2 regions of the Shouchella sp. JSM 1781072 genome follow, and region 2 is predicted to be linked to the other one. Evidence: a T-box and tRNA genes for the amino acid it is inferred to sense, from the RefSeq annotation. Region 2 holds a T-box; the other holds one or more tRNA genes.
What was found. A T-box is a leader RNA that pairs with one kind of tRNA and senses whether it is charged. The one in region 2 lies ahead of metG (methionine--tRNA ligase), so its partner is inferred to be a tRNA-Met.

Region 1 (11,289 bases), on a different contig from region 2:
ACTCCTACTACAGTTGCCCCTCCAATGATAAACGCAGTTACAGCTCCTGCTAACGTTAATTTCTGCAGCACATACAACATGGTGCACGCGATAACCAGGATACCAAACCAAACACTCATCATAGGATTTCCTCACTAATGACGACATTAACTGGGAAGTCATGAGACTCTATTGAAAGAGATTGAACAAGCTGCTCCTTAAAACATAGCGATATAGTCGCTCCCTTAACTTTAGGTAAATAGCGGTCGTAAAAGCCTCCACCCATTCCTAAACGATAGCCGTTTGTCGTAAAAGCTACGCCAGGAACTAACAATAAGTCCAGTTCATCAGGCGCAACATATGAACAGGCATCCATTTTAGGCTCGTACAAACCGTATGACCGCCGTTCTAAATCATTAAAGCCTTCTATCGTATAAAACGCCATCGTTCGATCACGCATTGTCGTTCTTGGTAAAGCAACACGTTTACCTATCGTAAGCGCATGCGTAATAATTGACAACGTATCCACCTCTGGAAAATGAGAATAGGTCAAGCCAATTCGATCTGCCTCTTGCCACGCTCGCGTGTTAAACAAACGATTTGCAAGATTTGCCGATCGTTCTAAATACTCAGTTTTCTCCATTTGCTTAAGACGTTCCGAAATACGTTGACGTTCGTCTTTTTTTGACACACAATCCCCTCACTCTAAAAAATGCAATAAAAAGAAGCAGCGGTAAATCCGACTGCTTACTTTGTTTCACGATGAAGTGTATGGCGCTTTAAACGCGGATTATATTTCTTAAGTTCAATACGCTCTGGGTTTGTGCGCTTGTTTTTAGTCGTAATATAACTACGGTCACCGTTTTCTGTACAAGCTAAAGTAACTTGAACACGCATATGCTATCCCTCCAAACTCGTCTTACATACTTACATAGAATAGCAAAAGCCACCACGAAAATCAAGACTTATTTAAACACTTTGCTGCAGAAGGTGGTTCGATCGTTTTAAATGCCCCATATTGTCACTACTCATTTGAACAATGGATGCTCCAATTGTTTCGTTTGCAGGCAGTGAGCATGCACAAACAATCACACTCTCTGTTTTTGTTGCCGAAAATGGAGAGAAAAATAACTTACCTAGTGGATCGTTCCATATTTGATTCATAGCCCCTACGCCATAATGAATGAATTGCGCCTTGCTCATTTGTATAGAAAATAAAGAATATTTTTCATCTGAATAATGAATTAGTGCGCGTTCAGCTGGAGAATAAAATGATAAACCATCTTGAGTACACGTAACCTGTTGAGAAAGCAGCTTAAAGTCTCTTGACTGATGACTTTCATTTTTAATTGTAATAGATCGCTTAACTCCTAGTTCACTTTGTAAAGACTCATCACGAATCGTAATTTTAAGGTTTAATCCTCTATGATAGGCTTGGCTCACAATCACTTCGTTTGTTCTTGAGAAGGCAGCATTAACGATCCATCCTTCATCCCCTACCCACGTTGTCTTACCGTCATACCATAACCCAATTTTAGATAAGTGCTGAGAATGAAGTGTAGTCCGCAATCGTAAATGAATATCTACAGTGAAAATGGGCTTTGTCCCAATTGAATAGAAAATGTTTGATATATATTTGCTCGTTTGCATACAACCGCCCCTTCAGTCAGTAAATTAAATAGCCAAATCTGTTTTATGTCATCTTTCTTTGTCTATTAAGCATACTGTGTTCAGCTCCTTTCCACAATGAGTGCAAATTGTATGTTTTTGTAAACCGCTTTTCATCAGTATTAGCAAGTGTTCTCACCTCCTCAATTAGTAGAAAGATCTGTATGAAAGAGATTATGACTAAAGGTGTCAAAAAATGACGCATGAATGGGTAATTTTTATTTATCTTAATGAAACCGTCTTAAAATCATGTATAATGGAGGGTGCGAGAACAATCCGTAGGAGGGAACAAATATTATGGAATGGATGTTAGCGCTCTTGCTTGGAACAGCCATTGTGCTACTTATTGTTTCTTTTGTTAAAGAAGACAAAGGTTCAAAGATAGAAGATCAAATTGAGCATTTATCAATTTCCTTTATGCAAGAGCTCCATCAAGTAAAAAATCAAGTACGAAACATGGAGTTGGACGCAGAAATTGCAGCTAAAGATGCGACTCAACAACATCGCTCGAATTCACACCAACAGTTACTAAGGGAAATATTAGATTTGCATAAGCGTGGCTATTCAACAGAAGGAATTGCTATCGAAACAGCTTTAGAGCCTCATGAAGTAGATCGACTCTTAGCCCCTTACCTTGATTCATTATCAGAAGAAAGGACGAAAGTAGCTAATGACGCGTAAAACAATTCGTAGTTTTGCTGGAGGGTTGCTTGTAGCTTCTGGCGTATTAGGTGCCACATATTTCATTGGAAGCGATACAGAAGTCTCATCTAGTACGGATTTTACCGAAGAAGAGATGGTCAATCATTTACAGGAAAATGGATATGCCGTTGAAACGCAAGAGACGTGGGATGAATTAGAAGCACAGCTCGCTACAGCTCAACAAACAGAAGACGAATCGTCTAATGAAGAGCAAAGTGAAAACGATGAGCAAATCGCCTATCGTACCATTCTTCATGTCGTTCCTGGTATGACGAGCATTGACGTTGGTGAAATGCTTGAAGATGCAGGGATCGTGGACAGTGCATATGACTTCTATGAAGAAGTGGATAACCGCGGATTATCAAACGATTTACGTCCTCAAGTTACAGGGGAATTAACAAGTGAAATGAGCTTGTCTGAAGTCGTAGATGAATTCTTTTAACACGTGTTTAGAATTGATTATTCGACACTTACAGAGATAATCCTTCTTATTCATACAAATTCCTACATTTAAACGTAGAAAAGCTGTGCGCCAAGTTATTTGGTGCACAGCTTTTATTTTATCTTCTATTGTTCTTCAAACAAATCCACTTCTTCAACGACAGAATCGACTTCTTCTGGGCCATTTCGGTCGTCTTGGAGGTCAAAATAGGCATCAACTAAATCAGCACTAATTTGTTGTGATATTCTGCTTGAATTAGTTTGAGCGATTGTTGTATCAGGCGTCATTACCGCGAATGCAATTTCTGGATCATCATAAGGGGCGTAACCAACAAAACTTAAATTGTTTGTATCTGCTACCTTTTGTCCCTCTTCATAAATGGATGTTTGCGCGGTACCTGTTTTTGCGGCTACAGGCACGCTAAAATTAATGTTATTATTAGCCGTTCCGTCATTACGACTTACTACACCTCTAAGCGTTTCTTGAACATAAGAAATATCTCCTTGACTCATATCTAACGTATTTAACACTTCTGGTTTATTCGCACGTACAATTGTACTCTCGCCTTCCCCATTTGGATTCGGCTCCATAATTTCTGTTACTAATCGCGGACGCATTCGAACCCCATCGTTAGCGATTGTACTAATGTATTGAGCCAGTTGTAGCGTTGTATACGTATCATACTGACCAATCATAAAGTCAAGTAAGTTACCTGGGTCTCTAGCTTCATTTGAGACAATTCCTGTTGATTCTCTAGGTAAGTCTATACCAGTCTCAACACCTAAACCAAATTGATTGAAATAATATTTGACATCATCTAAAACATCTGTAGCTTTAGATGGTCCAAAGATATTGGCTCTATCTCCCGGCTGGCTATCATAATCATAATCAGCCATTCTCATCGCAATATAGAACATGTATACGTTAGAAGAACGAGCCATTGCCTCACGGGTGTCTACCGGTCCCATTGTGCTTATCGACCCTTTATCGGCGGTTCCAGCAAATCGAAGCGTACGGTCATTTATAACTGATCCTCGACTTATTACCCCTTCATGAAGGCCAGTTAACACAGAAGCACCCTTAATAACCGACCCTACTTCATATCCACTTTGAAATGCTGGCAGAGGATTAATACTCCCCTCTTCTCCAGGTCGCTTCTCATAACCACTCATCCCTAAAATATCGCCTGTTTTTGGATCCATCACCACAACATAGGAAGACGCATTTTCTCTGAAGATCCCTGTATTACTCATTACTCGTGATTCGACAATGTCATCAAGCTTTTGCTGAAACTCCATGTCAATACTTAATACTAAGTCATTGCCACGGCTTCCTTCTGTTTCTTCAATAACTTGTTCCAACGGTCCATTTCCTTCACGGGTTTGTGTGCGCACGACCTCTGCTTTTTGACCACGTAAAACATCTTCATACTGATTTTCTAAGAAGCTTGTTCCAACTAAGTCAGAGCGCATGTATCCCTTTGATAAATAGCTATCTACTTCCTCAGAAGGGATTGGTCCAACATTCCCAAAAACGCTATCTAACGTTTCTCCATAAACATATTCACGCACCGAGTCTCTTTGAATGTTAATATTCGGTAAGCGGTCAAGGTGTTCAGCTAGTTTTGGTGCTTCTTCATCTGATAAACCTTGCTTTATACGTTGTGGAGACCCGCTTGATCCTCTTAACATATGAGAGAAGACTGCAATAACTTGCTCTTCTTCTTCAGAATAGCCAGCGATCATATCATCGCTAATCGCATCAATCATCCGTTGATATTCACTTGTTTCATCATCTTCATCATAATCAATATCTGCTATTAACTCTCTACGCTCTTCCGGCTCTAAAGAAGTGTAGTAATATTCTCTTTTGTCTCGATCACGTAAATTTTCTGTGTCCACTTCAATAAACTGCGTTAAATCTTCTGCTAATTCAATCATGTCACCGGCGCTTTGGTTGCCTGGGTTTGTGTATGTAACAGAAAGCTCTAAGCTGTTTTCAACAAGCGGGTAACCGTAGCGGTCAGTAAAAATTCCGCGTGGTGCATCGATTAATGCGGTTTGGTTCGATACATGCGTCAACTCTTCCTCATACTCTTCCCCATTCACAATTTGGACAAGCCCTAGTCGCAATATTAAGGCAGAAAACAACAAGAAAACAGCAAGGAATAAAATGTTTAACCGCAATGACACATGGTGTTTCTTTTTATTTTTCGTTTCTCCCATTTGACAACCTCCCTGATCTATTACAGGTAAAAAGACACCCGAACTCCGGATGCCTTCAATTTAAGTAGTCATACCCGCTTGTGCCGTTGCAAATGAATGCTTTACGAACCTACTTTGGTAGGTGGGTGTTCGCAGTTAGAGTTTCGCTGTCCAGTACAAGCTAGCTTAGCGTTGCTCTACTCATGTAAAACTCCCTTTTAACATTCAAGGTTCAAAGCATAAAAAGCTTACGGACACGGCAGGTAATACAATCCTTATTATAAAGTAGAAAGCGAACCCTGTCAAAGAATGTAGAGATTTTACACAGTTTTATCAGGACTGTTTTCCCCTTCCGATTGACTTACATTCGGCATTGGTTCTGGAGGCCTTGTGGGTTGGTTAATGTGTTTAATAAAAAAGTAAATCCACATATGCCCAGACCCTACTACAAGAAGAATGTAAGGAATCGATTGTTCCTCGGGGAAAATCGAGATTACTGCGATAAATAACAGGATTGAGGCAATTCTACCTATGTTCAAAAACCATTCTCGAACAATGATGTACTCGACTCTTAAGTCCGCTGCACGGTGCGCTTTTCCAATCACATCATACGTTAACGATACGTACGGAATAAGTAATAGTGGGTAAGCGATTGAAATAATAATGCCATACACAATTAATTTTGGAAACGTTAAGTTAAATAGCAACAAGAAAATAGCTCCGTAAAGCATTAGACCGCCAATAAGAATTGCTTTCTTTCGATAAGCCACTCTGAGCAATCGTGCTGTTAAGTAGTAAAAAATAAATTGGGTTCCTGACGTCACTAAGCCGTACGTACCTAACGCAAGTTCATTATTGGTGACAATGTAGACCCAAACAACAATAACAAACACAAAGGTACCTTCTCTTAAGCCCTGAGTCACATGTGCCCACGTAATTTTCCGCCAATCCTTATTTTCTTTTCTTTCTTTTAACACTTGTTTGATTTCAAATTTCCCTTTTGCATGACGTTTCCCTAGCCATATCGTTAAAATAACCGCAAGTAAAAAAAGCGTTAAGGAAATCCCGAAGATTAAAAAGTAGCCTTGAAAGCCATTAAGCTTAGTAATCATAATCCCTGCTGTTAAAGGCCCTGTCATTCCAGCGAATGATGTTAACAAGCCTAAAAAGCCATTAAAAAAATCTCTTGTATCCGGTTCTGTCACTTCAAATGTTAATACATTAAACGCCAGCCAATAAAAACCTGTTCCTAGGCCAAGTAAAGAACCTAATAGTAATAAATATTGAGCCGCATTTTCCCCTACCACTAATACGGAAATGTAAAACAACGACATCAAACTAACACCGATACGCAGTACATAAACACGGTCAATGTGTTTTGATAACTTGCCAGCAATTAAAAACGCTAGCGGTTGAAAAATGACCGACATTAAATTATACAAAGCAAGATCGATAAATTGACCAGATTGTTTCCACAAAAAAACATTTACAAACGTATTGGATAAAGCCACGCTCAATGCATAAAGTCCACCAATGGATAATAATAATTTTAGATCTTTTGAAGCAACAACGTGTCCAAATATACTGTCCATCCACTTTTTTGGCATGACCTCACCACCTTAACAGTAGTTTGTCTGTTTCATTTTTGCCTATGCATGGATTTCGGCAATAAAAAAGAAAGGTAAATGATGACATTCACCTTTCTTCTTTTCGCAATCAATTAAAGCTGTTCGCGATTTGCATTCGTATACTCATCTAACGCTTCTCCATGAGAAGACTCGTTTTTAAATTGGCTTAATCGACCCGTTCTTTTTTCGCCATGATTTTTGTTCTCTTTAAATTGGTTGTTTTTCTTTTTATCTTGATTACTCATCTTCATTCCCTCCCATCTTAGAAGGTAGTATGTCACTTTCTAACTCGTTCATATACAAAAAAACCACAAGGATGATCCTTGTGGTTTTGTTTGCGTCAATTATTTTGCTGCTTCGTAACGCTTTGCAACTTCATCCCAGTTTACTACGTTCCAGAACGCTGCAATGTAGTCAGGACGACGATTTTGGTAATTTAAGTAGTAAGCGTGCTCCCAAACGTCTAATCCAAGAACAGGTGTCTTTCCTTCTGTAAGTGGAGAATCTTGGTTTGGTGTGCTCATAATTTCAAGCTTGCCATTGTTTACAACGAGCCAAGCCCAACCTGAACCAAAACGACCTTTTGCTGCATCCGCAAATTTCGTTTTAAATTCATCCAAGCTGCCAAAAGTAGAATCGATATCGTTTGCTAATGAACCAGTTGGAGCACCGCCGCCATTCGGGCTTAGTAACTGCCAGAATAATGCGTGGTTAGCATGTCCACCGCCATTATTACGAACGGCTGTACGAATGTTCTCTGGTACAGAATCTAAGTTCGCAACGAGATCTTCAATCTCTTTGTTCGCAAGATCTTCATGACCTTCTAACGCGGCATTTAAGTTCGTTACGTACGTGTTGTGGTGTTTCCCGTGGTGAATGTTCATTGTTTGCTCATCAATGTGTGGTTCCAATGCATTTGCTGCATAAGGTAATTCTGGTAATTTGTAAGCCATAACTTAAAAACTCCTCCCAAAACTAAACTGATTTTGTTTCTCAATTAGATTACCATTTAACCATGTAAACGGCAACGAATATGCTCATATTCGCTTTCTATTTATACTATTCCCGCACTACATGCAATTAAACATAAAAAAACCTTGGTACAAGACGTCTTGTACCAAGGTTCGCTGACGGAGGAAGAGGGATTCGAACCCCCGCGGGCTTTGACACCCCTGTCGGTTTTCAAGACCGATCCCTTCAGCCGAACTTGGGTATTCCCCCGAGTGGTGGACCCTGTAGGACTCGAACCTACGACCAATCGGTTATGAGCCGAGTGCTCTAACCAACTGAGCTAAGGGTCCACAGATAAAAATGGGGCGACCGATGGGAATCGAACCCACGAATGCCGGAACCACAATCCGGTGCGTTAACCACTTCGCCACGATCGCCAAGGTTAGATAAATATGTAATGGTAGCGGCGGAGGGGATCGAACCCCCGACCTCACGGGTATGAACCGTACGCTCTAGCCAGCTGAGCTACACCGCCAAATGGCTCCACAGGCAGGATTCGAACCTGCGACCGATCGGTTAACAGCCGATAGCTCTACCACTGAGCTACTGTGGAATAATATCCCTGCCCTTTGTTAAGGACAAGAGTTATATTATCATGTATCTTTACATTGTGCAATACTTTTTTTAAAAAAGATCGGGCTTAGCCCGATCTTTCTTACTGCTCATCAATAACCGCTTCTGCAATGTTTACAGAATGATCACCGATTCGCTCAAGGTTTGAGATAATATCTACGAAGATAATCCCTGCTGCACCTGAGCATTCTCCGTCGTTCATACGTTTAATATGTTGTTTCCGGAGCTTTCTTTCCATTTTATCAATTAACTCTTCGTGTTTTAACACATCATTTGCTTTATCAATATCATCTTTTTCAAGAGAATCCATTGCTTCTTCCAATGTTGAATACGTTAAATTAAACATTTCATTTAAATCCTTTAACGCAATATCAGACAAGGCTACTTTGTTTGCTTTTTGATAATCTTTTAGTTCAACGATGTTTTCCATATGATCGCCAATACGCTCTATATCACGAACAGCATTCAATAACGTTGAATGTAGGTTCGAATCCGATGCAGAAAGAGAACGGGATGATACTTTTACAAGGTAGTCGGTAATCTCTTTGTCCAGATTATTAATCGCAAGTTCGTATTGAAGTGCAAGATCTGCATCTTTCTTCTCACCTGTCTCCATATACTTAATTGCTTGTTTTAACCCTTTTTTCGAGTAGTCGGCCATGTGAATCACTTCTTGCTTGGCTTGTCCAAGCGCAATAGCCGGTGAGCTTCCTATGAAAACAGGATCTAAATGTTTTGGTTTGTAATCCAAATCAAGCTCTTGACCTGGAACAAGTTTTGTTACAACGTAAGCCAGCACACCAATTAATGGGAATTGAATAATGACATTCGCTACATTGTAAACACCGTGCGCAGCGGCGATTTCAAGAGTATTACTTAAATTAAATTGGTTCCCTAAAAAGTCTACAAACGATACAAAGAACGGGAAGACAGACATAACCAAAATGGCGCCAAACAAGTTAAATACGACATGGGTTAACGCTGCTCGTCGTGCCGCAACCGTTGCACCAATTGCTACTAAAACGGCTGTTAAGGTCGTCCCAATATTATCACCAATTAAGACCGGTAAAGCAGCTGATAAATCCATTGCTCCTTGTTCATACAATTGCTGGACTAACCCTATGGCAGCTGTAGAACTTTGCAAGGCAACAGCTAGAATGACACCGACCACAACACCTAATAATGGATTATCACTCATTCGCGCTGTAAAGTCGACGAACGGTTCCCATCCAGCTAATGGACGTAGACTTTGACCCATTAAGCTAAGACCATAAAATAGTCCACCAAAACCAAAGATTACTTGCCCAATCGCGTTTACGCGTTTCTTCTTAAAGAAGAAAAGTAAAAAGGCTCCGACTGCCATAATAGGCAAAGCGTACTCACGAATCGGCAAACCAATGATAAATGCGGTTGTTGTTGTACCAATATTTGCACCCATAATAACACCAATTGCTTGTCTTAACGTCATAAACCCTGCGTTTACAAGACCAATTGTTAATACGGTTGTTGCCGTGCTACTTTGCAGTAAAATCGTTACAACAATACCTGAAAGTAGACCCATAAAAGGATTGGTTGTGTATTTATCTAATAACCCTCTTAATCCGTCTCCTGCTGTTTTCTGCAACCCGTCTCCCATATACTTTACGGAAAACAGGAAGATTCCGATCCCCCCTAGGAACGTAAACAGCAATACTTGAAACTCGCTCACTCATCTCATCCCTTCATAAAAAAACTCATGTAGGTTTTCATTTCGACAAACCTCAACAATGATGTTCCGAATCTATTATTAAACGATCACAAAGAATTTGTAAACAAGCTTTTAAATATCTTTACACTTTTTTTACAAAGCAACCCGAACAAATCTTTAAACTCCCATTACTTTTCCACAAAAAGTAAAATTAATCCCCATTTCATTGAATTTCAACATTGTTGTTCCATGCTACCACTCAAAAATGCTCACGTTGTCTTAGATCGAATCATGTTTGAAACATAAAAAAGTCAGCTTGCTCAAAGCAAGCTGATTCTAGTTTTCTTCTTCTGGTTGAGTTTGTTGTTTTTGTTCTGCACGTCTGACTAAAATTCTTGTACCATCAACAGATACAACGTCCACTTCTGTCTCCGCTTCAATCCAAACACTTCCACTTGTTGCACTATACGGTTCACCATCAATTTCCACTGTACCAGTTGGTCGAAATGCGGTTAATGCTTTGCCTTTTTTTCCAACTAGTTCTTTATACCCTTCATTAATTGAATTGTAGCCAGCTTCTGAAGAAAGGGATTCTTTCAACGTCATTTTCGACCACATATTTCTGTGCGGAAATACTTTCAAGAAAAGGAGCGATGCAAATGCACCAATTACAGTACCCATACCAACAAGAATGCTGTATACCATGTCTGGAGCCGGTACAGCTAATCCAATAATCATAAACAGTACACCAATCGCTGCAATGGTACCATCTGATGTCACATTTCCATCAAAAATAATGAGCGCGAGTCCAATTAAATAGAAGATGATGACCCACGTGCTTGCATCTCCATTTAAGTGGTGCAAGAAATATACACTTATTAATCCGAGTCCGAGTAAGCCAAAAAGACCTCTAGCTCGAACGAGGAGTTCTCCTATTAAAAACAATGTCCCAATTGTTACAACAAGAAATCCAACAGTTGCTGAATCTAACCAGTCAATCAAGATAGTGACCTCCATTCTTATGATTTAACGATTCTTTCCTTTTTACGTGTCTTCCCTAAAAAAAGTTTCAAAAAACAAAAATAGGGGGTTATCCCCCTATTATGAACTAAAAAAGCTGCGAATGGAATTGAAAAAACTTTTTCCTGCCTCTATCATTCTGTCGAAAAATGAGCGTGCTTCGTCACTTTCTAGAAAGCCACTAAGGTTTTCACGAACTTTATCAATTTGGCTTGAAACGGCGTCCCAGTCAATATTCAATTCTTTCATTTTCATGAACAACGCAGATAGATCATTCACTTGTGTTTCAGTGAGCGTCACATTAATTTCTTCTGCTAGTTGAATAATAATGGTTTTCATTTCCTCTTCAGATTCAATTGATGTTGACGCAATTTC
Region 2 (11,289 bases):
GTGACTACGCCTTTCTCAATCGTTAAGACACGAAACAACAGATCACATTTATAAGAGAGCCGGCCAACTACATCACCCATTTTCACTGTCATCACGTTGCCCCCTCTCATGTAGCCTATGTGAACGTAGAAGGGGAAGTGACACGATTTATCGGTTAATTACGTAAATCGTATAATTCATCACTAAGCGCAGCAAATTCTTCAATGGATAACGTCTCGCCTCTTCGCATTGGATCAATGTCTGCACGATGCAGGGCTTCTTCTGCGAATGATTTTTTTTCTTTGCCAACTAAATTATGAACAAGATTATTCATAATCGTTTTTCTTCTGTTCGCAAAACAAGCATGAAACACCTGAAAAAACCACGCTTCTTCTTTGACAGAGACAAGCGGTTGTTCACGAATAGTAAGTTTTAAAACAGCCGAATCGACACGAGGCGGCGGCACAAATACACTTGCAGGTACGTGCAGTTTCTTCTTAGCTTCTGAATAGTATTGTGCAGCAATCGATAACGATCCATATTCTTTCGTCGACGGGACGGCAGCTATACGCTCAGCTACTTCTGCTTGAATCATGACCGTTATACTTTTTAATGGCAATCGCTCCTCTAACAATTTCATCAAAATAGGAGTTGTTACATAGTAAGGCAAGTTTGCAACTACATGAATATGCTCCACGTCATTAAAGGATGAAGCAAGGATACTTTTTAAGTCCGCTTTTAACACATCTTCATGAATGATTTCAATATTTGAATAAGGGGATAACGTATCCTCAAGAACCGGTATTAACCGATCATCAATTTCAAACGCAACGACTTTTTTTGCTTTTTTAGCTAATTGTTCTGTTAACGCACCAATGCCAGGACCAATTTCAATGACCCCATCTTTTTCCGTAAACCCACTTGCATCTACAATTCCATTCAAAATGTTTAAATCAATTAAAAAATTTTGTCCTAAGCTTTTTTTAAGATGAAATTTATGTTTCGCTAAAATTTCTTTCGTTCGCGCTGGTGTAGCAATGTCTTTTTTCACGTACGTTTTTCCTCCATTTGTTTTATATCTTTCAATGCTTGTTTAAATTCTTCTGCGGTAATTTCAAAGGCATCCAATCGTTTCTTTAATTGCTTTCCATTTGCATAGCCTATAGCAAGTCTTTCGCCTAATGCCTCCCGCTTTTGTTTAGCGCCTTCACCTGACATTAAGCCAGCCATGATGAGGTCACTCCGTGTCACATCCGATTCATACGTTGATTTCCCTACTGAACGTACTTCTTTCAACGCTTGTTGGATCGCTTCATCGCTTGCATGCTCAATGCCGAGACTTCGGTTCTTCCGCATAGCTTTCGATTTTGGGATAAACGCATGTTTACAGCCAGGAACCCGTTCACTCACAATTCGTCTAATTCGCGTCCCTGGATAATCTGGGTCTGTCAGAATAATGACGCCTCTTCTCTCATAAGCAAGTTCAATTCGTCTGAGAACGTCTTCTCCAATCGCTGACCCATTTGTTTCAATTGTATCGGCATCAACTGCACGCTTAATCGCTACCGTGTCTGAGCGGCCTTCTACAATGATTATTTCTTTAATTTTCATGATCCGCCTCTTTCATCTATCTCCTATACTCCTTTTATTTTAGCTGTTTTATACGCAAAAAAAAAGAAGCGAACTTGTCGTCGCTTCTTTTATCACTTAATCAAGGATTGTTACGTTAACTGTCTTACGTCCATAACTCATTGCTTGATCTCGAGTCGGTACGTGTAAATCAATTTTATTTCCATTAATTGCTCCACCGGTATCTCCAGCAATGGCCTCACCGTATCCCTCAACATGAACCTTTGAACCAAGAGGAATAACGCTTGGGTCTACAGCCACTACTTTCATATTTCGGTCATTTAACAAGTTAATTCCCGTTGCCGTGACGCCACTACACCCATCGCATTCAGCTGAATAAGCCGTCGCTGTCATTTGAATCGTTTTTGATTCAGATTTCTCCTCATTTTTAGAGGTGCTAGTTTGACTTGGTTGATTCGATGATGAAGTTGTTGTTTCTGGCTTCGCATCCCGTTGACTTACAGTGGCATTTGCCGTTTTTGTTTCAGATACAAACTGCTTTGCTTCTTCTTCTTTCGTTCCAACCGCTACAATACGCTCTTTCGGCTCTTCAACCATTTTTGTTTCAACAAGTTCGCGCTCCACTTCTTCCCCATCTTCATACGTAATAAGATAATGAAGTTCTTGCTTTCCACGCTCCCCTTGTTCCAAAACACGTTCGACCCCTGTATTTAGTGAGTCATCGTCTTCACGTACAGTTTCATATGCAGTTGATTCCTCAATGACATCGGTGACTTTTTCAATTCTTGTAAGCTTAATAGACAACCCATTTTCCAAATGTTCGTCTAGACCTGGTTTTACGCGATCATCTTCTCCAAGTTCTACATTTGCTTCTTTCAAAAAGTCAGCGACAGTCGCTGATGCACTCCAGTATGTATCTTCGTTCCCATCATAAGCAAAATTAAGTTCAACAGAAGGTTTATACGTAATTGTTAAGCCATCTTCAATTACAGCGTCACCACTTGGCAATAAATGATCCTCTGTTCGATACTCATATCCTTGTTCTTTCAAGAAGTCATAAATTGTATCAACCGTTGTTAAGACTTCTTTTTCCTCACCGTTTATCTCTAATGTCACAACGTTTGCTTGCTTATACAACACACTCATGTCGTCAGATAATTCAGTCTCGAGATGAGGTACTACGAGGTCGTGCTCCGTAACATCTATGTCTAAACTTAGAAGTAGTTCTTCAATTGATTCTGCGTGAGTCGTCACAACCGACTCTTCTCCATTTACATGAACAGTGACAGATTTTTTGTTCCATTCGTAAAGGCCCGTAAAAAATAAAATAAGAGCGATAAATAAGCCGACTACGATAAACGTTTTTGTCTGCAATGGAAGTCGATTTTTTGTTAAATCATCGTGTTTTGACAATTGGTCCATTTCAGCCCCTCCTCAAGGACTGAATTATAGAGACCAGCTTGTCTAGTGTCAATAGACGTTACACAATCGTAATATTGTAGTAATGTTTGACACTTTCTTGCATTGTTACTGCATTATTCATTTCCAATTATTCACTAAAAGCGAACAATCTTTTCGCATTTTCAGTTGTTTTTTGACATAATTCTTCAAATGTCATTTCACGTAAATCCGCAATATCTTCAGCTACCCTTTTCACATAAGCAGGTTCATTTCGCTTTCCACGATAAGGATGAGGAGCTAAAAACGGCGCATCTGTTTCTACAATTAAGCGTTCAAGGGGGATCTGTTTGGCAACCTCTTTTGGTCGTTTTGCATTTTTAAATGTAACCGGACCTCCGAGCCCAATATAAAAGTTGTTTTTAATGCAGCGCTCTGCAATTTCAACACTCCCACCAAAGCAATGCATTACACCGCCGACTTCATGAGCGTTTTCCTCTTCTAATAATTCAACAACATCTTGGTCAGCATCACGATTATGAATGATAATTGGTAAATTCACTCGTTTTGCTAGCGCGATTTGTTTGCGAAACACTTCTTTCTGAACATCTTTAGGAGACTTATCCCAGTGATAATCCAAGCCCATTTCTCCAATCGCAACAACCTTGGGATGTTTAGCCAAATCCTCAATCCACTGCAAATGTTCATCGGTCATATCGATTGCATCAACTGGGTGCCAGCCGATCGCTGCATAAATTTGTTCGTCTTCTTCAATTAAGTGCATCGCTCGTTTAATTGTTTTCTCATCAAACCCTACGACAACCATTTCTTTTACACCAGCTGTTCTTGCTCGATCAATCGTTTCTTGCAAATCTTCATTAAACTGATCTGCATTTAAATGTACATGCGTATCAATTAACATTCTATTCACCTCTCTGTTCGCATTTTATGACTAATGAATTGTAGAAAGCAAGTAATATAATTATCGTCAATAACTCGCTTTAACATAAGTTGTTTAACGATTAAAGATAGGGGAATAATACGGTTTAGTTACGAAAGGGGTTGAACAACATCATGACGTTTTCAACATCGCAAAAAGAAAACATTCTTGTTTGTGTAAACTATGGTCATAATGGGAAAAAACTTATTACGCGAGGCGCTTCATTAGCAAAACAGCTTGATGCTTCTTTAACGATCCTCGTTTTTGATTCTCTTCCTGAAGAGGAATTTAAGAATGATAAAGATGTGGATATGACTTTGTTTAAAGAGCTTGCTAATGAGTACGAGGCCAAGCTCGTATTAGAAAAATCGCATTATCATGACATTACAAAAGTCATTACCAATAAAGCAAAAGAAGTCGATGCTTCCCAAATTATTATTGGTCAATTTATTGAAAGCATTTGGGCAAAATTAATCGGTGGGTCCATCGTTAACGAACTGCTTGAAAAAGCTCCTTTTGCAGACTTACATGTTGTGCCGCGAGAACGATCTGAAGAAACGGAAGACTGGAATTTTGAACGAGGCGTCCATGCATTTTTAGTCGATGACGGCAACGGTGCCTATGATCTTCATTTTGATGACCTTGAAGGACAAACGTTTGAAGGGATCTTCTTTAAACACTTGCAAACCGACTTTAACAGTGGCATTTTTGCTTTAACGAAAGATGGACAACTCTTAGAAGTACGTGTTGACGACGGGAAAGTATCTGACTTAACAGATATTGATGATCACTAACAGTATTGTATCTAAACAAGCGACCTGCACAGTACATACAGGTCGCTTTTCTAGTTTGAATTTTAATCACACGCTTCCTTACGTTTCGCTTGCACATAAGAGACATTGCCTTCGTACCTCGTTATTGTCCCATTTTCTAACCAATACGAGACGGGGAAGTGTTGATTTAAAAAATAACGATCATGTGAAACCGCTACGACTGTCCCACTAAATTCTACTAATGCGTCTTCTAATACTTCTCTTGAATCAATGTCGAGATGGTTCGTTGGTTCATCTAACAGTAACACGTTATGATGCTCTTCCATTAATTGAGCAAGACGCAAGCGCATTCGCTCTCCCCCACTTAAATCTCTCGTCTTTTTGAAGACATCCAAGCCAAAAAATAAAAATTTCGCCAACTTCCCTCGTGCAGCACCTGCTTCTACATGTGCATATTCTCGATAAGCATCCAGCACGGTTTGCTCTCCTTCGAGCTCATTGATATGTTGTGATAAATACCCAATCGACAGACTTGACCCTATTCTCACTCTTCCTTCAATCGGAGAATATTTCCCGCGCAATAGTTGAAGTAAAGTTGACTTCCCTGCACCATTTGGACCAATAATGGCGACTCTTTCTCGATGGTAAGTGACAAAATTTGCTTTATGCAGGATGGTTATTTGTTCAAATGCAAACGACACATCTTCGAGCTTAAATACGTCTTGACTACTTCTTTGATCTTGCTTAAATTGAAACGAGACACGTTTTGACTGGACCGGTTTTTGTAAAACTTCAATTCGATTTAACGCTTTTTCCATACTTTTTGCTTGCTTGTGCAAGCTTGCATTTGGTGGGTTTGCTTGATTTGCCCATTCTTTTAAACGCTTAATGGTTTCCTTCATTTTCTTTATTTTCTTTTGCTGATCCTCGTAGTGTTGAAATTCTTTTAACACCCTTTCTTCCTTTTGTTGCACAAAACGACTATAATTCCCTTGGTATTCATACAACATCCCTTGATCCATTTCCCAGACCGTTGTCACAACACGATCTAAGAAGTACCGATCGTGAGAAACGACTAGCACACTGCCGTCATATTGGTTGAGCCATTGAATTAACCAATCGACGGCAACAAGATCTAAATGATTGGTCGGTTCATCCAAAACGATTAAATCAGGTTGCTTGAGCAGTAAACAAGCTAGCTCAACCTTTGAACGCTCCCCACCACTTAAAGAGTCCCAACTATGATTCAGATGATTGTCCAAAAGGAGACCTGCTGTCACCTTGCGAATGAGAGCGTGATATTCGTAGCCCCCGTTAGTTGTATACTGTTCTTGAATTTCGGCATATTGGTTTAGCGTTTCTGAAAGTTTTCGTTCACTTAGCGATGTTGACATAACATGTTCCACTCTCTTACGTTCAGCTTCCATTTCAATCAGCTTAGAAAAAGGTGTCAGCAGTACATCTTTAACGAGCATATCTTGGTAGTATGGATTTTGATCAATCATTGCTGTTTTCAAGCCTTTCTTCCATCCAACTACTCCTGCAGAAGGGCTTTCCGTTCCTGCAACAATTTTTGCGATCGTCGTTTTCCCTGCACCATTTTGCCCAACAATACCTATACGGTCTCCGGCTTTTATTTCAACTGAAACCTTTTTAAAAATATGATTGCCTGCGTAGTTTTGAGCTATTTCTTTTCCATAAAAATAAATCATTTTATCGTTTCTCCTTTAATAAAAGAAAGAAACCGAACACAAAAAAGCAGCAAAACCTCGCCGCTGCATGTGTAATCCGTATGCAAGTAGACAGACGTGTTTCTTTCTAATGGTTTTTCGTATACAGTTATTTAAAAAAGGACAGACGTATCCAATTTTCTAACTGATGCCGAAAAAATCGCCTGACAAATCCACAAATATGCTAATCGTTTTGCCTGGCTACCATTAAAAAGATCCAATCTACTCACCTCCTATTAACGAATAAGTTAAATATATCTGAATATTCAAGTGTTGTAAAGAGCTTTTGTAGAATTGAAAGGAGCGTAGCGGGGTTTACCCTACTTCGCTCCTTTGATTATTATTTCACTTGCGCACCGTTCGGAAGATTCCCATCTACAGTCGCAAGCTGTAGTTTTTTCCCTTTTGAACCAGCTAGAATCATGCCTTGCGAAAGTTCACCACGTAACTTCACAGGCTTTAAGTTCGTCACACAAATCACTTTTTTACCCTTTAAATCTTCTGGCGTGTAAAATTTAGCAATCCCCGACACAACTTGACGCTTTTCATTCCCTAAGTCAAGCTGAATCTTTAGAAGACGATCCGCTCCTTCAACCGGTTCAGCACCGATGACTTCCGCTACTTTCAACTCTACTTTTGTAAAATCATCAATCGTGATTTGATTTTCATCTTCAATTTCTTCCGGCTCCGGGTCTGCTTTTCCGCCCATCAAATCCACAATGTATTCTACTTCTTTTTCAACATCTAACCGTGGAAATACAGGTGTTCCTTTGCTTACCTTCGTTCCGGATTCGATCATACCAAACGTACGTACAGATTCCCAAGTTGCTTGATTTTCTGAGATGCCAAGCTGTTCCCACATTTTTTGCGGTGTTCTCGTTAAGAACGGACGTAAGAATACAGAAATAATTCGCAGTGACTCTGCCAAATGGTACATAACCGAACCTAGCTGATCCTTTTGCTCCTCATCTTTTGCTAACATCCATGGTTGTGTTTCATCAATATATTTATTTGTACGACTAACAAGCTGCCAAATTGCCGTAAGCGCAATCGAAAATTCCATCTCTTCCATCGCATTTTCTACTTTTGTTGCGGTGGCATCAATTAACTCTAGCAGTTCTTCATCAAACGGCGTCGCGCCTTTAATATAAGTGGGCATGCTTCCATCAAAGTACTTATTAATCATCGCCACAGTACGGTTTAATAAGTTTCCAAGGTCATTTGCTAAATCATAATTTACTCGTTCTACAAATGCTTCTGGTGTAAAAACACCATCGGATCCAAATGGAACTTCTCTTAAAAGATAATAGCGAATCGCATCCAGACCAAAATGATCAATTAATGGGACAGGATCAATCACGTTTCCTTTTGATTTCGACATTTTTCCATCACGTGTTAAAAACCAGCCATGTCCGAACACTTTTTTAGGAAGGGGTAAATCAAGCGCCATTAACATGACCGGCCAATAAATCGTATGGAAACGTAAGATATCTTTTCCTACGAGATGAACATCTGCTGGCCAATGTTTTTGATAGAGTTCATCTTCAGACGTGCCGTAACCAAGAGCGGTAATATAGTTCGTCAGCGCATCAATCCATACATAAACAACGTGTTTTGGATTACTTGGTACCTTCACACCCCAAGTAAACGAGGTTCTTGATACAGCAAGATCTTGCAAGCCTGGTTTAATGAAATTATTTACCATTTCATTCTTTCTCGAAACTGGCTGAATAAACTCAGGATTTTCTTCGTAATACTTGAGCAATCGATCTGCATATTTACTCATTCTAAAGAAATAAGATTCTTCACGAACTTTTTCTACAGGATGACCTGAATCGGGACTTTTTCCGCCAATAATCGTGCCATCTTGATCTTTAATTGGATCGATGAGCTCTCTTTCTCCATAAAACGTCTCATCTGATACACAGTACCAACCTTCGTATTCGCCTAAATAAATATCATCTTGAGCAAGAAGCTGATCAAAGATTTTTTCGACTACCTTTTTGTGACGGTCTTCTGTTGTACGAATAAAATCATCGTACGTAATGTCAAGTTTTTCCCAAAGCTCTTTAATTGGCTTTACCATTTCATCCGTATATGCTTGCGGTGAAATGTTTCTCTCAGCTGCTTTTTGTTCAATCTTTTGACCATGTTCGTCTGTACCTGTTAAATAACGCACGTCATAGCCGCGAAGGCGCTTATAGCGAGCCATTGCATCTCCAGCTACGGTCGTGTATGTGTGCCCAATATGAAGCTTTCCACTCGGGTAATAAATTGGTGTTGTAATGTAAAACGATGGTTTTGTCAAAATCCTCATCCTTTCAAATAAAATACAAAAAACCTTTCGTCCGCAATCGGGACGAAAGGTTATCTTACGTGGTACCACCCAAAATTCCCTTATCATGTATGACAAGGCTCTAGACCAATAACGCTGGCAAACGTCACTCCCTTACCTTAACTGGCTCGAAAATGAATTCTCCAGGACCATCTTCTAAAGGCATCCTTGACCGGCTTCCACCTAACCCGGCTCTCTAGTACAAGCATCTTCCTTTATACTCATCCATTCATAGAAACGTATATCGTTCATTCTTATCAAAAATATAGCGAATCATACATCGTATTGTCAAGTGCGATCGTAGAGTGTTGCAAAAGGTGTTTTTTGTTTTTTCAACGATCCGTCCTCACATAGTCGCTCTAATTCTTGTTTCCATTCTGACACATCCCACGACTTGCCTGCTTTTTTATTCATCTGATCGAGCTTTTGCATCACATGCATTTCGGCTAAAGGGAGAAAATCATTAAGCGCTGCAATTAGCTCTTCATTGCTTGCTCCATTCATTTGTTCAAGCTCATCGAATGGATTCATCGTGTGCGGACTTGTTGAATGTGCCAGACGAATCCGAACCGCTACCGTACGTCCAATAATAGCTGATGAGACAAACACATCACCTGACTGTAAGTACGGAAGCCGCTTTCCTTCTTCTGCTGTTAAATCGGTTTCCTCTTTTATAGTTTGAATATCTGTGCCTCGGACTGTACGAAAAACAAACTTTGAATTTAGTTGTGCCGTAATGGTTTCATCGAGTAACGTCGGTCGCTGGGTGGCAAAAATAAGAAACGTTCCATATTTCCTTCCTTCTTGTGCAATTTCTTTTAAAACCGATTTTGCCGGTGCTTCAAATCCCTTTGGTGCAAAATTATGCGCTTCATCCGTTACGACGACAAACGGAGGAAAGAATTCACTTTGTTGCTGTTGCAGCTTAGCATCTTTATAAGAACGCCGTTTAAAATAAAGTGTCCCAATGACATAACTTGCAAACACTTGGAGCAACCAGACAGCGCCTTGGATGACCACTAGCTTTCCATTATGAATACCATGTTCAATTGCTCGAATGTTTTGTTGAAACAAACCTGCTTGATAAAGACGGTTGGCACGCCACTGAATGCCTTTTACAGAAGAAGGCGGCAGGCTACCAAACTGATCGAGTAAACGTTTGAACTCACTGTATCGTTTAATCTCGTCTTTCGTCATCCCACCATCATGAAGCATTCCGTCAATTTTTTGTTTCCCCATATCCAGTGCTTCAATTAAGTTAGCCACGCGATCACTAAATGATTGATAGCTGTCTTTTCGTTTATGGACCGATTGAATGACGTTTACCATTGACTCCGTTAACTGCCCAGCAGCTCCAAGTAAACGTTCAACGTCTCTTGTTGTTAACGCCGAAAAATCAACGCCAACATCACGACCAATTTGCACGACTTCATATCGAGATGAATACGGAACATCCCCGCGATCGGCTTCTGTTTTACCTGTAAAATTCATTTCAAAATGTGGGTCAAATACGAGCGATGGAATCTTTAACTTCATTAATTCTTCGAGCATCACGCGAAGACCAAACGATTTCCCTGAGCCAGAGCCACCAAATACGCCAATATGAGGATATTGTTGCATCGCCCGAATATCAAAAATAAACGGTACACCATTCTGCTCTCTAACCTGGCCCTGTTCTTGCATATGCAAGATTTGATCTAAATGATCTGGTAAAGATTCAGCAATAAAATCTGTCGACTTAATTTCACCTAGAACCATACCTTTTTCTTTTGATGCCGACACAAGTAAATGCTCAATCTCATAAAATTCAGGGTGGCGAACAGTCGCACCCGTTTGAATCGGCTTTTGGGCTTCTTCAAATAGCCTTACTTTTGCTAAGTGAATATCGTCTTGACCAATATCGTAGCCAATCGCTTCTAACGTCTCTAACACATTTCGGTCCACTAACCCCTTATCCATACCCATCGGAATATAGCGATTGTATGATAAAGTTTCGACAACCTCTCCTTTTGGCTCTTGCAAATCTTGATCTTGAATCACTAACATTTCGTTCATTCGAAACTTATGTGATTTTGACGCAACATGAATTTCATGCTGTGTTGTGACGCCGACCACTTGCATCGTTCATTCCTCCTCTTAATATGGACGCTCGGTTCTCATTTTCACATAAAATTGCTTACGAATGTCTTCATCGACATATTGTTCTACTAAACCTTCGACTAGCTTGTCCGTTATCCGAATCTCTTGATCAATATGATCAAGCCAGAGCGGAATGCCTCGACCATCAGCCGGAGTCAGCGTACAAATTAAGTCTCCTACCCAGCTCATATGTTCAGATTGCTCTTCTAGCATATCAAACCCTGTAATCGTCGGCGTTGATCCTAAACGCATCCATGCTGATAGTAACCCTGCTTTATGTTGAATCGCATCAATATAAATCATTTCATTTTGTTCCAGCATACCGAACAACAGGTCCCGATCATAAGAATAAGGATTTCGTGCATAGGAATCAAAGCTTGATAGCTTAATAAGATTTTCCGTTGT

Region 1: it encodes a tRNA-Met, which carries the amino acid that the T-box ahead of metG (methionine--tRNA ligase) is inferred to sense. The anticodon was not compared.

What each region holds. Positions count from the first base shown of each region.
Region 1 covers NZ_JBHFQE010000001.1:1,474,547-1,485,835, forward strand. The annotation lists gene ACE1TH_RS07820 (DUF92 domain-containing protein) at 1-122, opposite strand, end outside; gene ACE1TH_RS07825 (5-formyltetrahydrofolate cyclo-ligase) at 119-670, opposite strand; gene rpmG (50S ribosomal protein L33) at 727-876, opposite strand; gene ACE1TH_RS07835 (hypothetical protein) at 949-1,629, opposite strand; gene ACE1TH_RS07840 (hypothetical protein) at 1,945-2,328, shown strand; gene ACE1TH_RS07845 (hypothetical protein) at 2,318-2,791, shown strand; gene ACE1TH_RS07850 (peptidoglycan D,D-transpeptidase FtsI family protein) at 2,917-5,016, opposite strand; RNA gene ssrS (6S RNA) at 5,084-5,264, opposite strand; gene ACE1TH_RS07860 (MFS transporter) at 5,316-6,602, opposite strand; gene ACE1TH_RS07865 (hypothetical protein) at 6,716-6,868, opposite strand; gene sodA (superoxide dismutase SodA) at 6,968-7,576, opposite strand; tRNA gene ACE1TH_RS07875 (tRNA-Ser) at 7,755-7,844, opposite strand; tRNA gene ACE1TH_RS07880 (tRNA-Ile) at 7,848-7,924, opposite strand; tRNA gene ACE1TH_RS07885 (tRNA-His) at 7,936-8,011, opposite strand; tRNA gene ACE1TH_RS07890 (tRNA-Met) at 8,033-8,109, opposite strand; tRNA gene ACE1TH_RS07895 (tRNA-Asn) at 8,113-8,187, opposite strand; gene ACE1TH_RS07900 (Na/Pi cotransporter family protein) at 8,290-9,915, opposite strand; gene ACE1TH_RS07905 (NfeD family protein) at 10,231-10,896, opposite strand; gene ACE1TH_RS07910 (DUF1002 domain-containing protein) at 10,996-11,289, opposite strand, start outside.
Region 2 covers NZ_JBHFQE010000005.1:43,971-55,259, forward strand. The annotation lists gene yabG (sporulation peptidase YabG) at 1-92, opposite strand, end outside; gene rsmA (16S rRNA (adenine(1518)-N(6)/adenine(1519)-N(6))-dimethyltransferase RsmA) at 155-1,030, opposite strand; gene rnmV (ribonuclease M5) at 1,027-1,590, opposite strand; gene ACE1TH_RS19740 (resuscitation-promoting factor) at 1,687-2,991, opposite strand; gene ACE1TH_RS19745 (TatD family hydrolase) at 3,119-3,889, opposite strand; gene ACE1TH_RS19750 (universal stress protein) at 4,042-4,701, shown strand; gene abc-f (ribosomal protection-like ABC-F family protein) at 4,764-6,392, opposite strand; gene metG (methionine--tRNA ligase) at 6,751-8,718, opposite strand; T-box leader at 8,763-8,987, opposite strand; gene ACE1TH_RS19765 (ATP-binding protein) at 9,034-10,866, opposite strand; gene ACE1TH_RS19770 (DNA double-strand break repair nuclease NurA) at 10,882-11,289, opposite strand, start outside.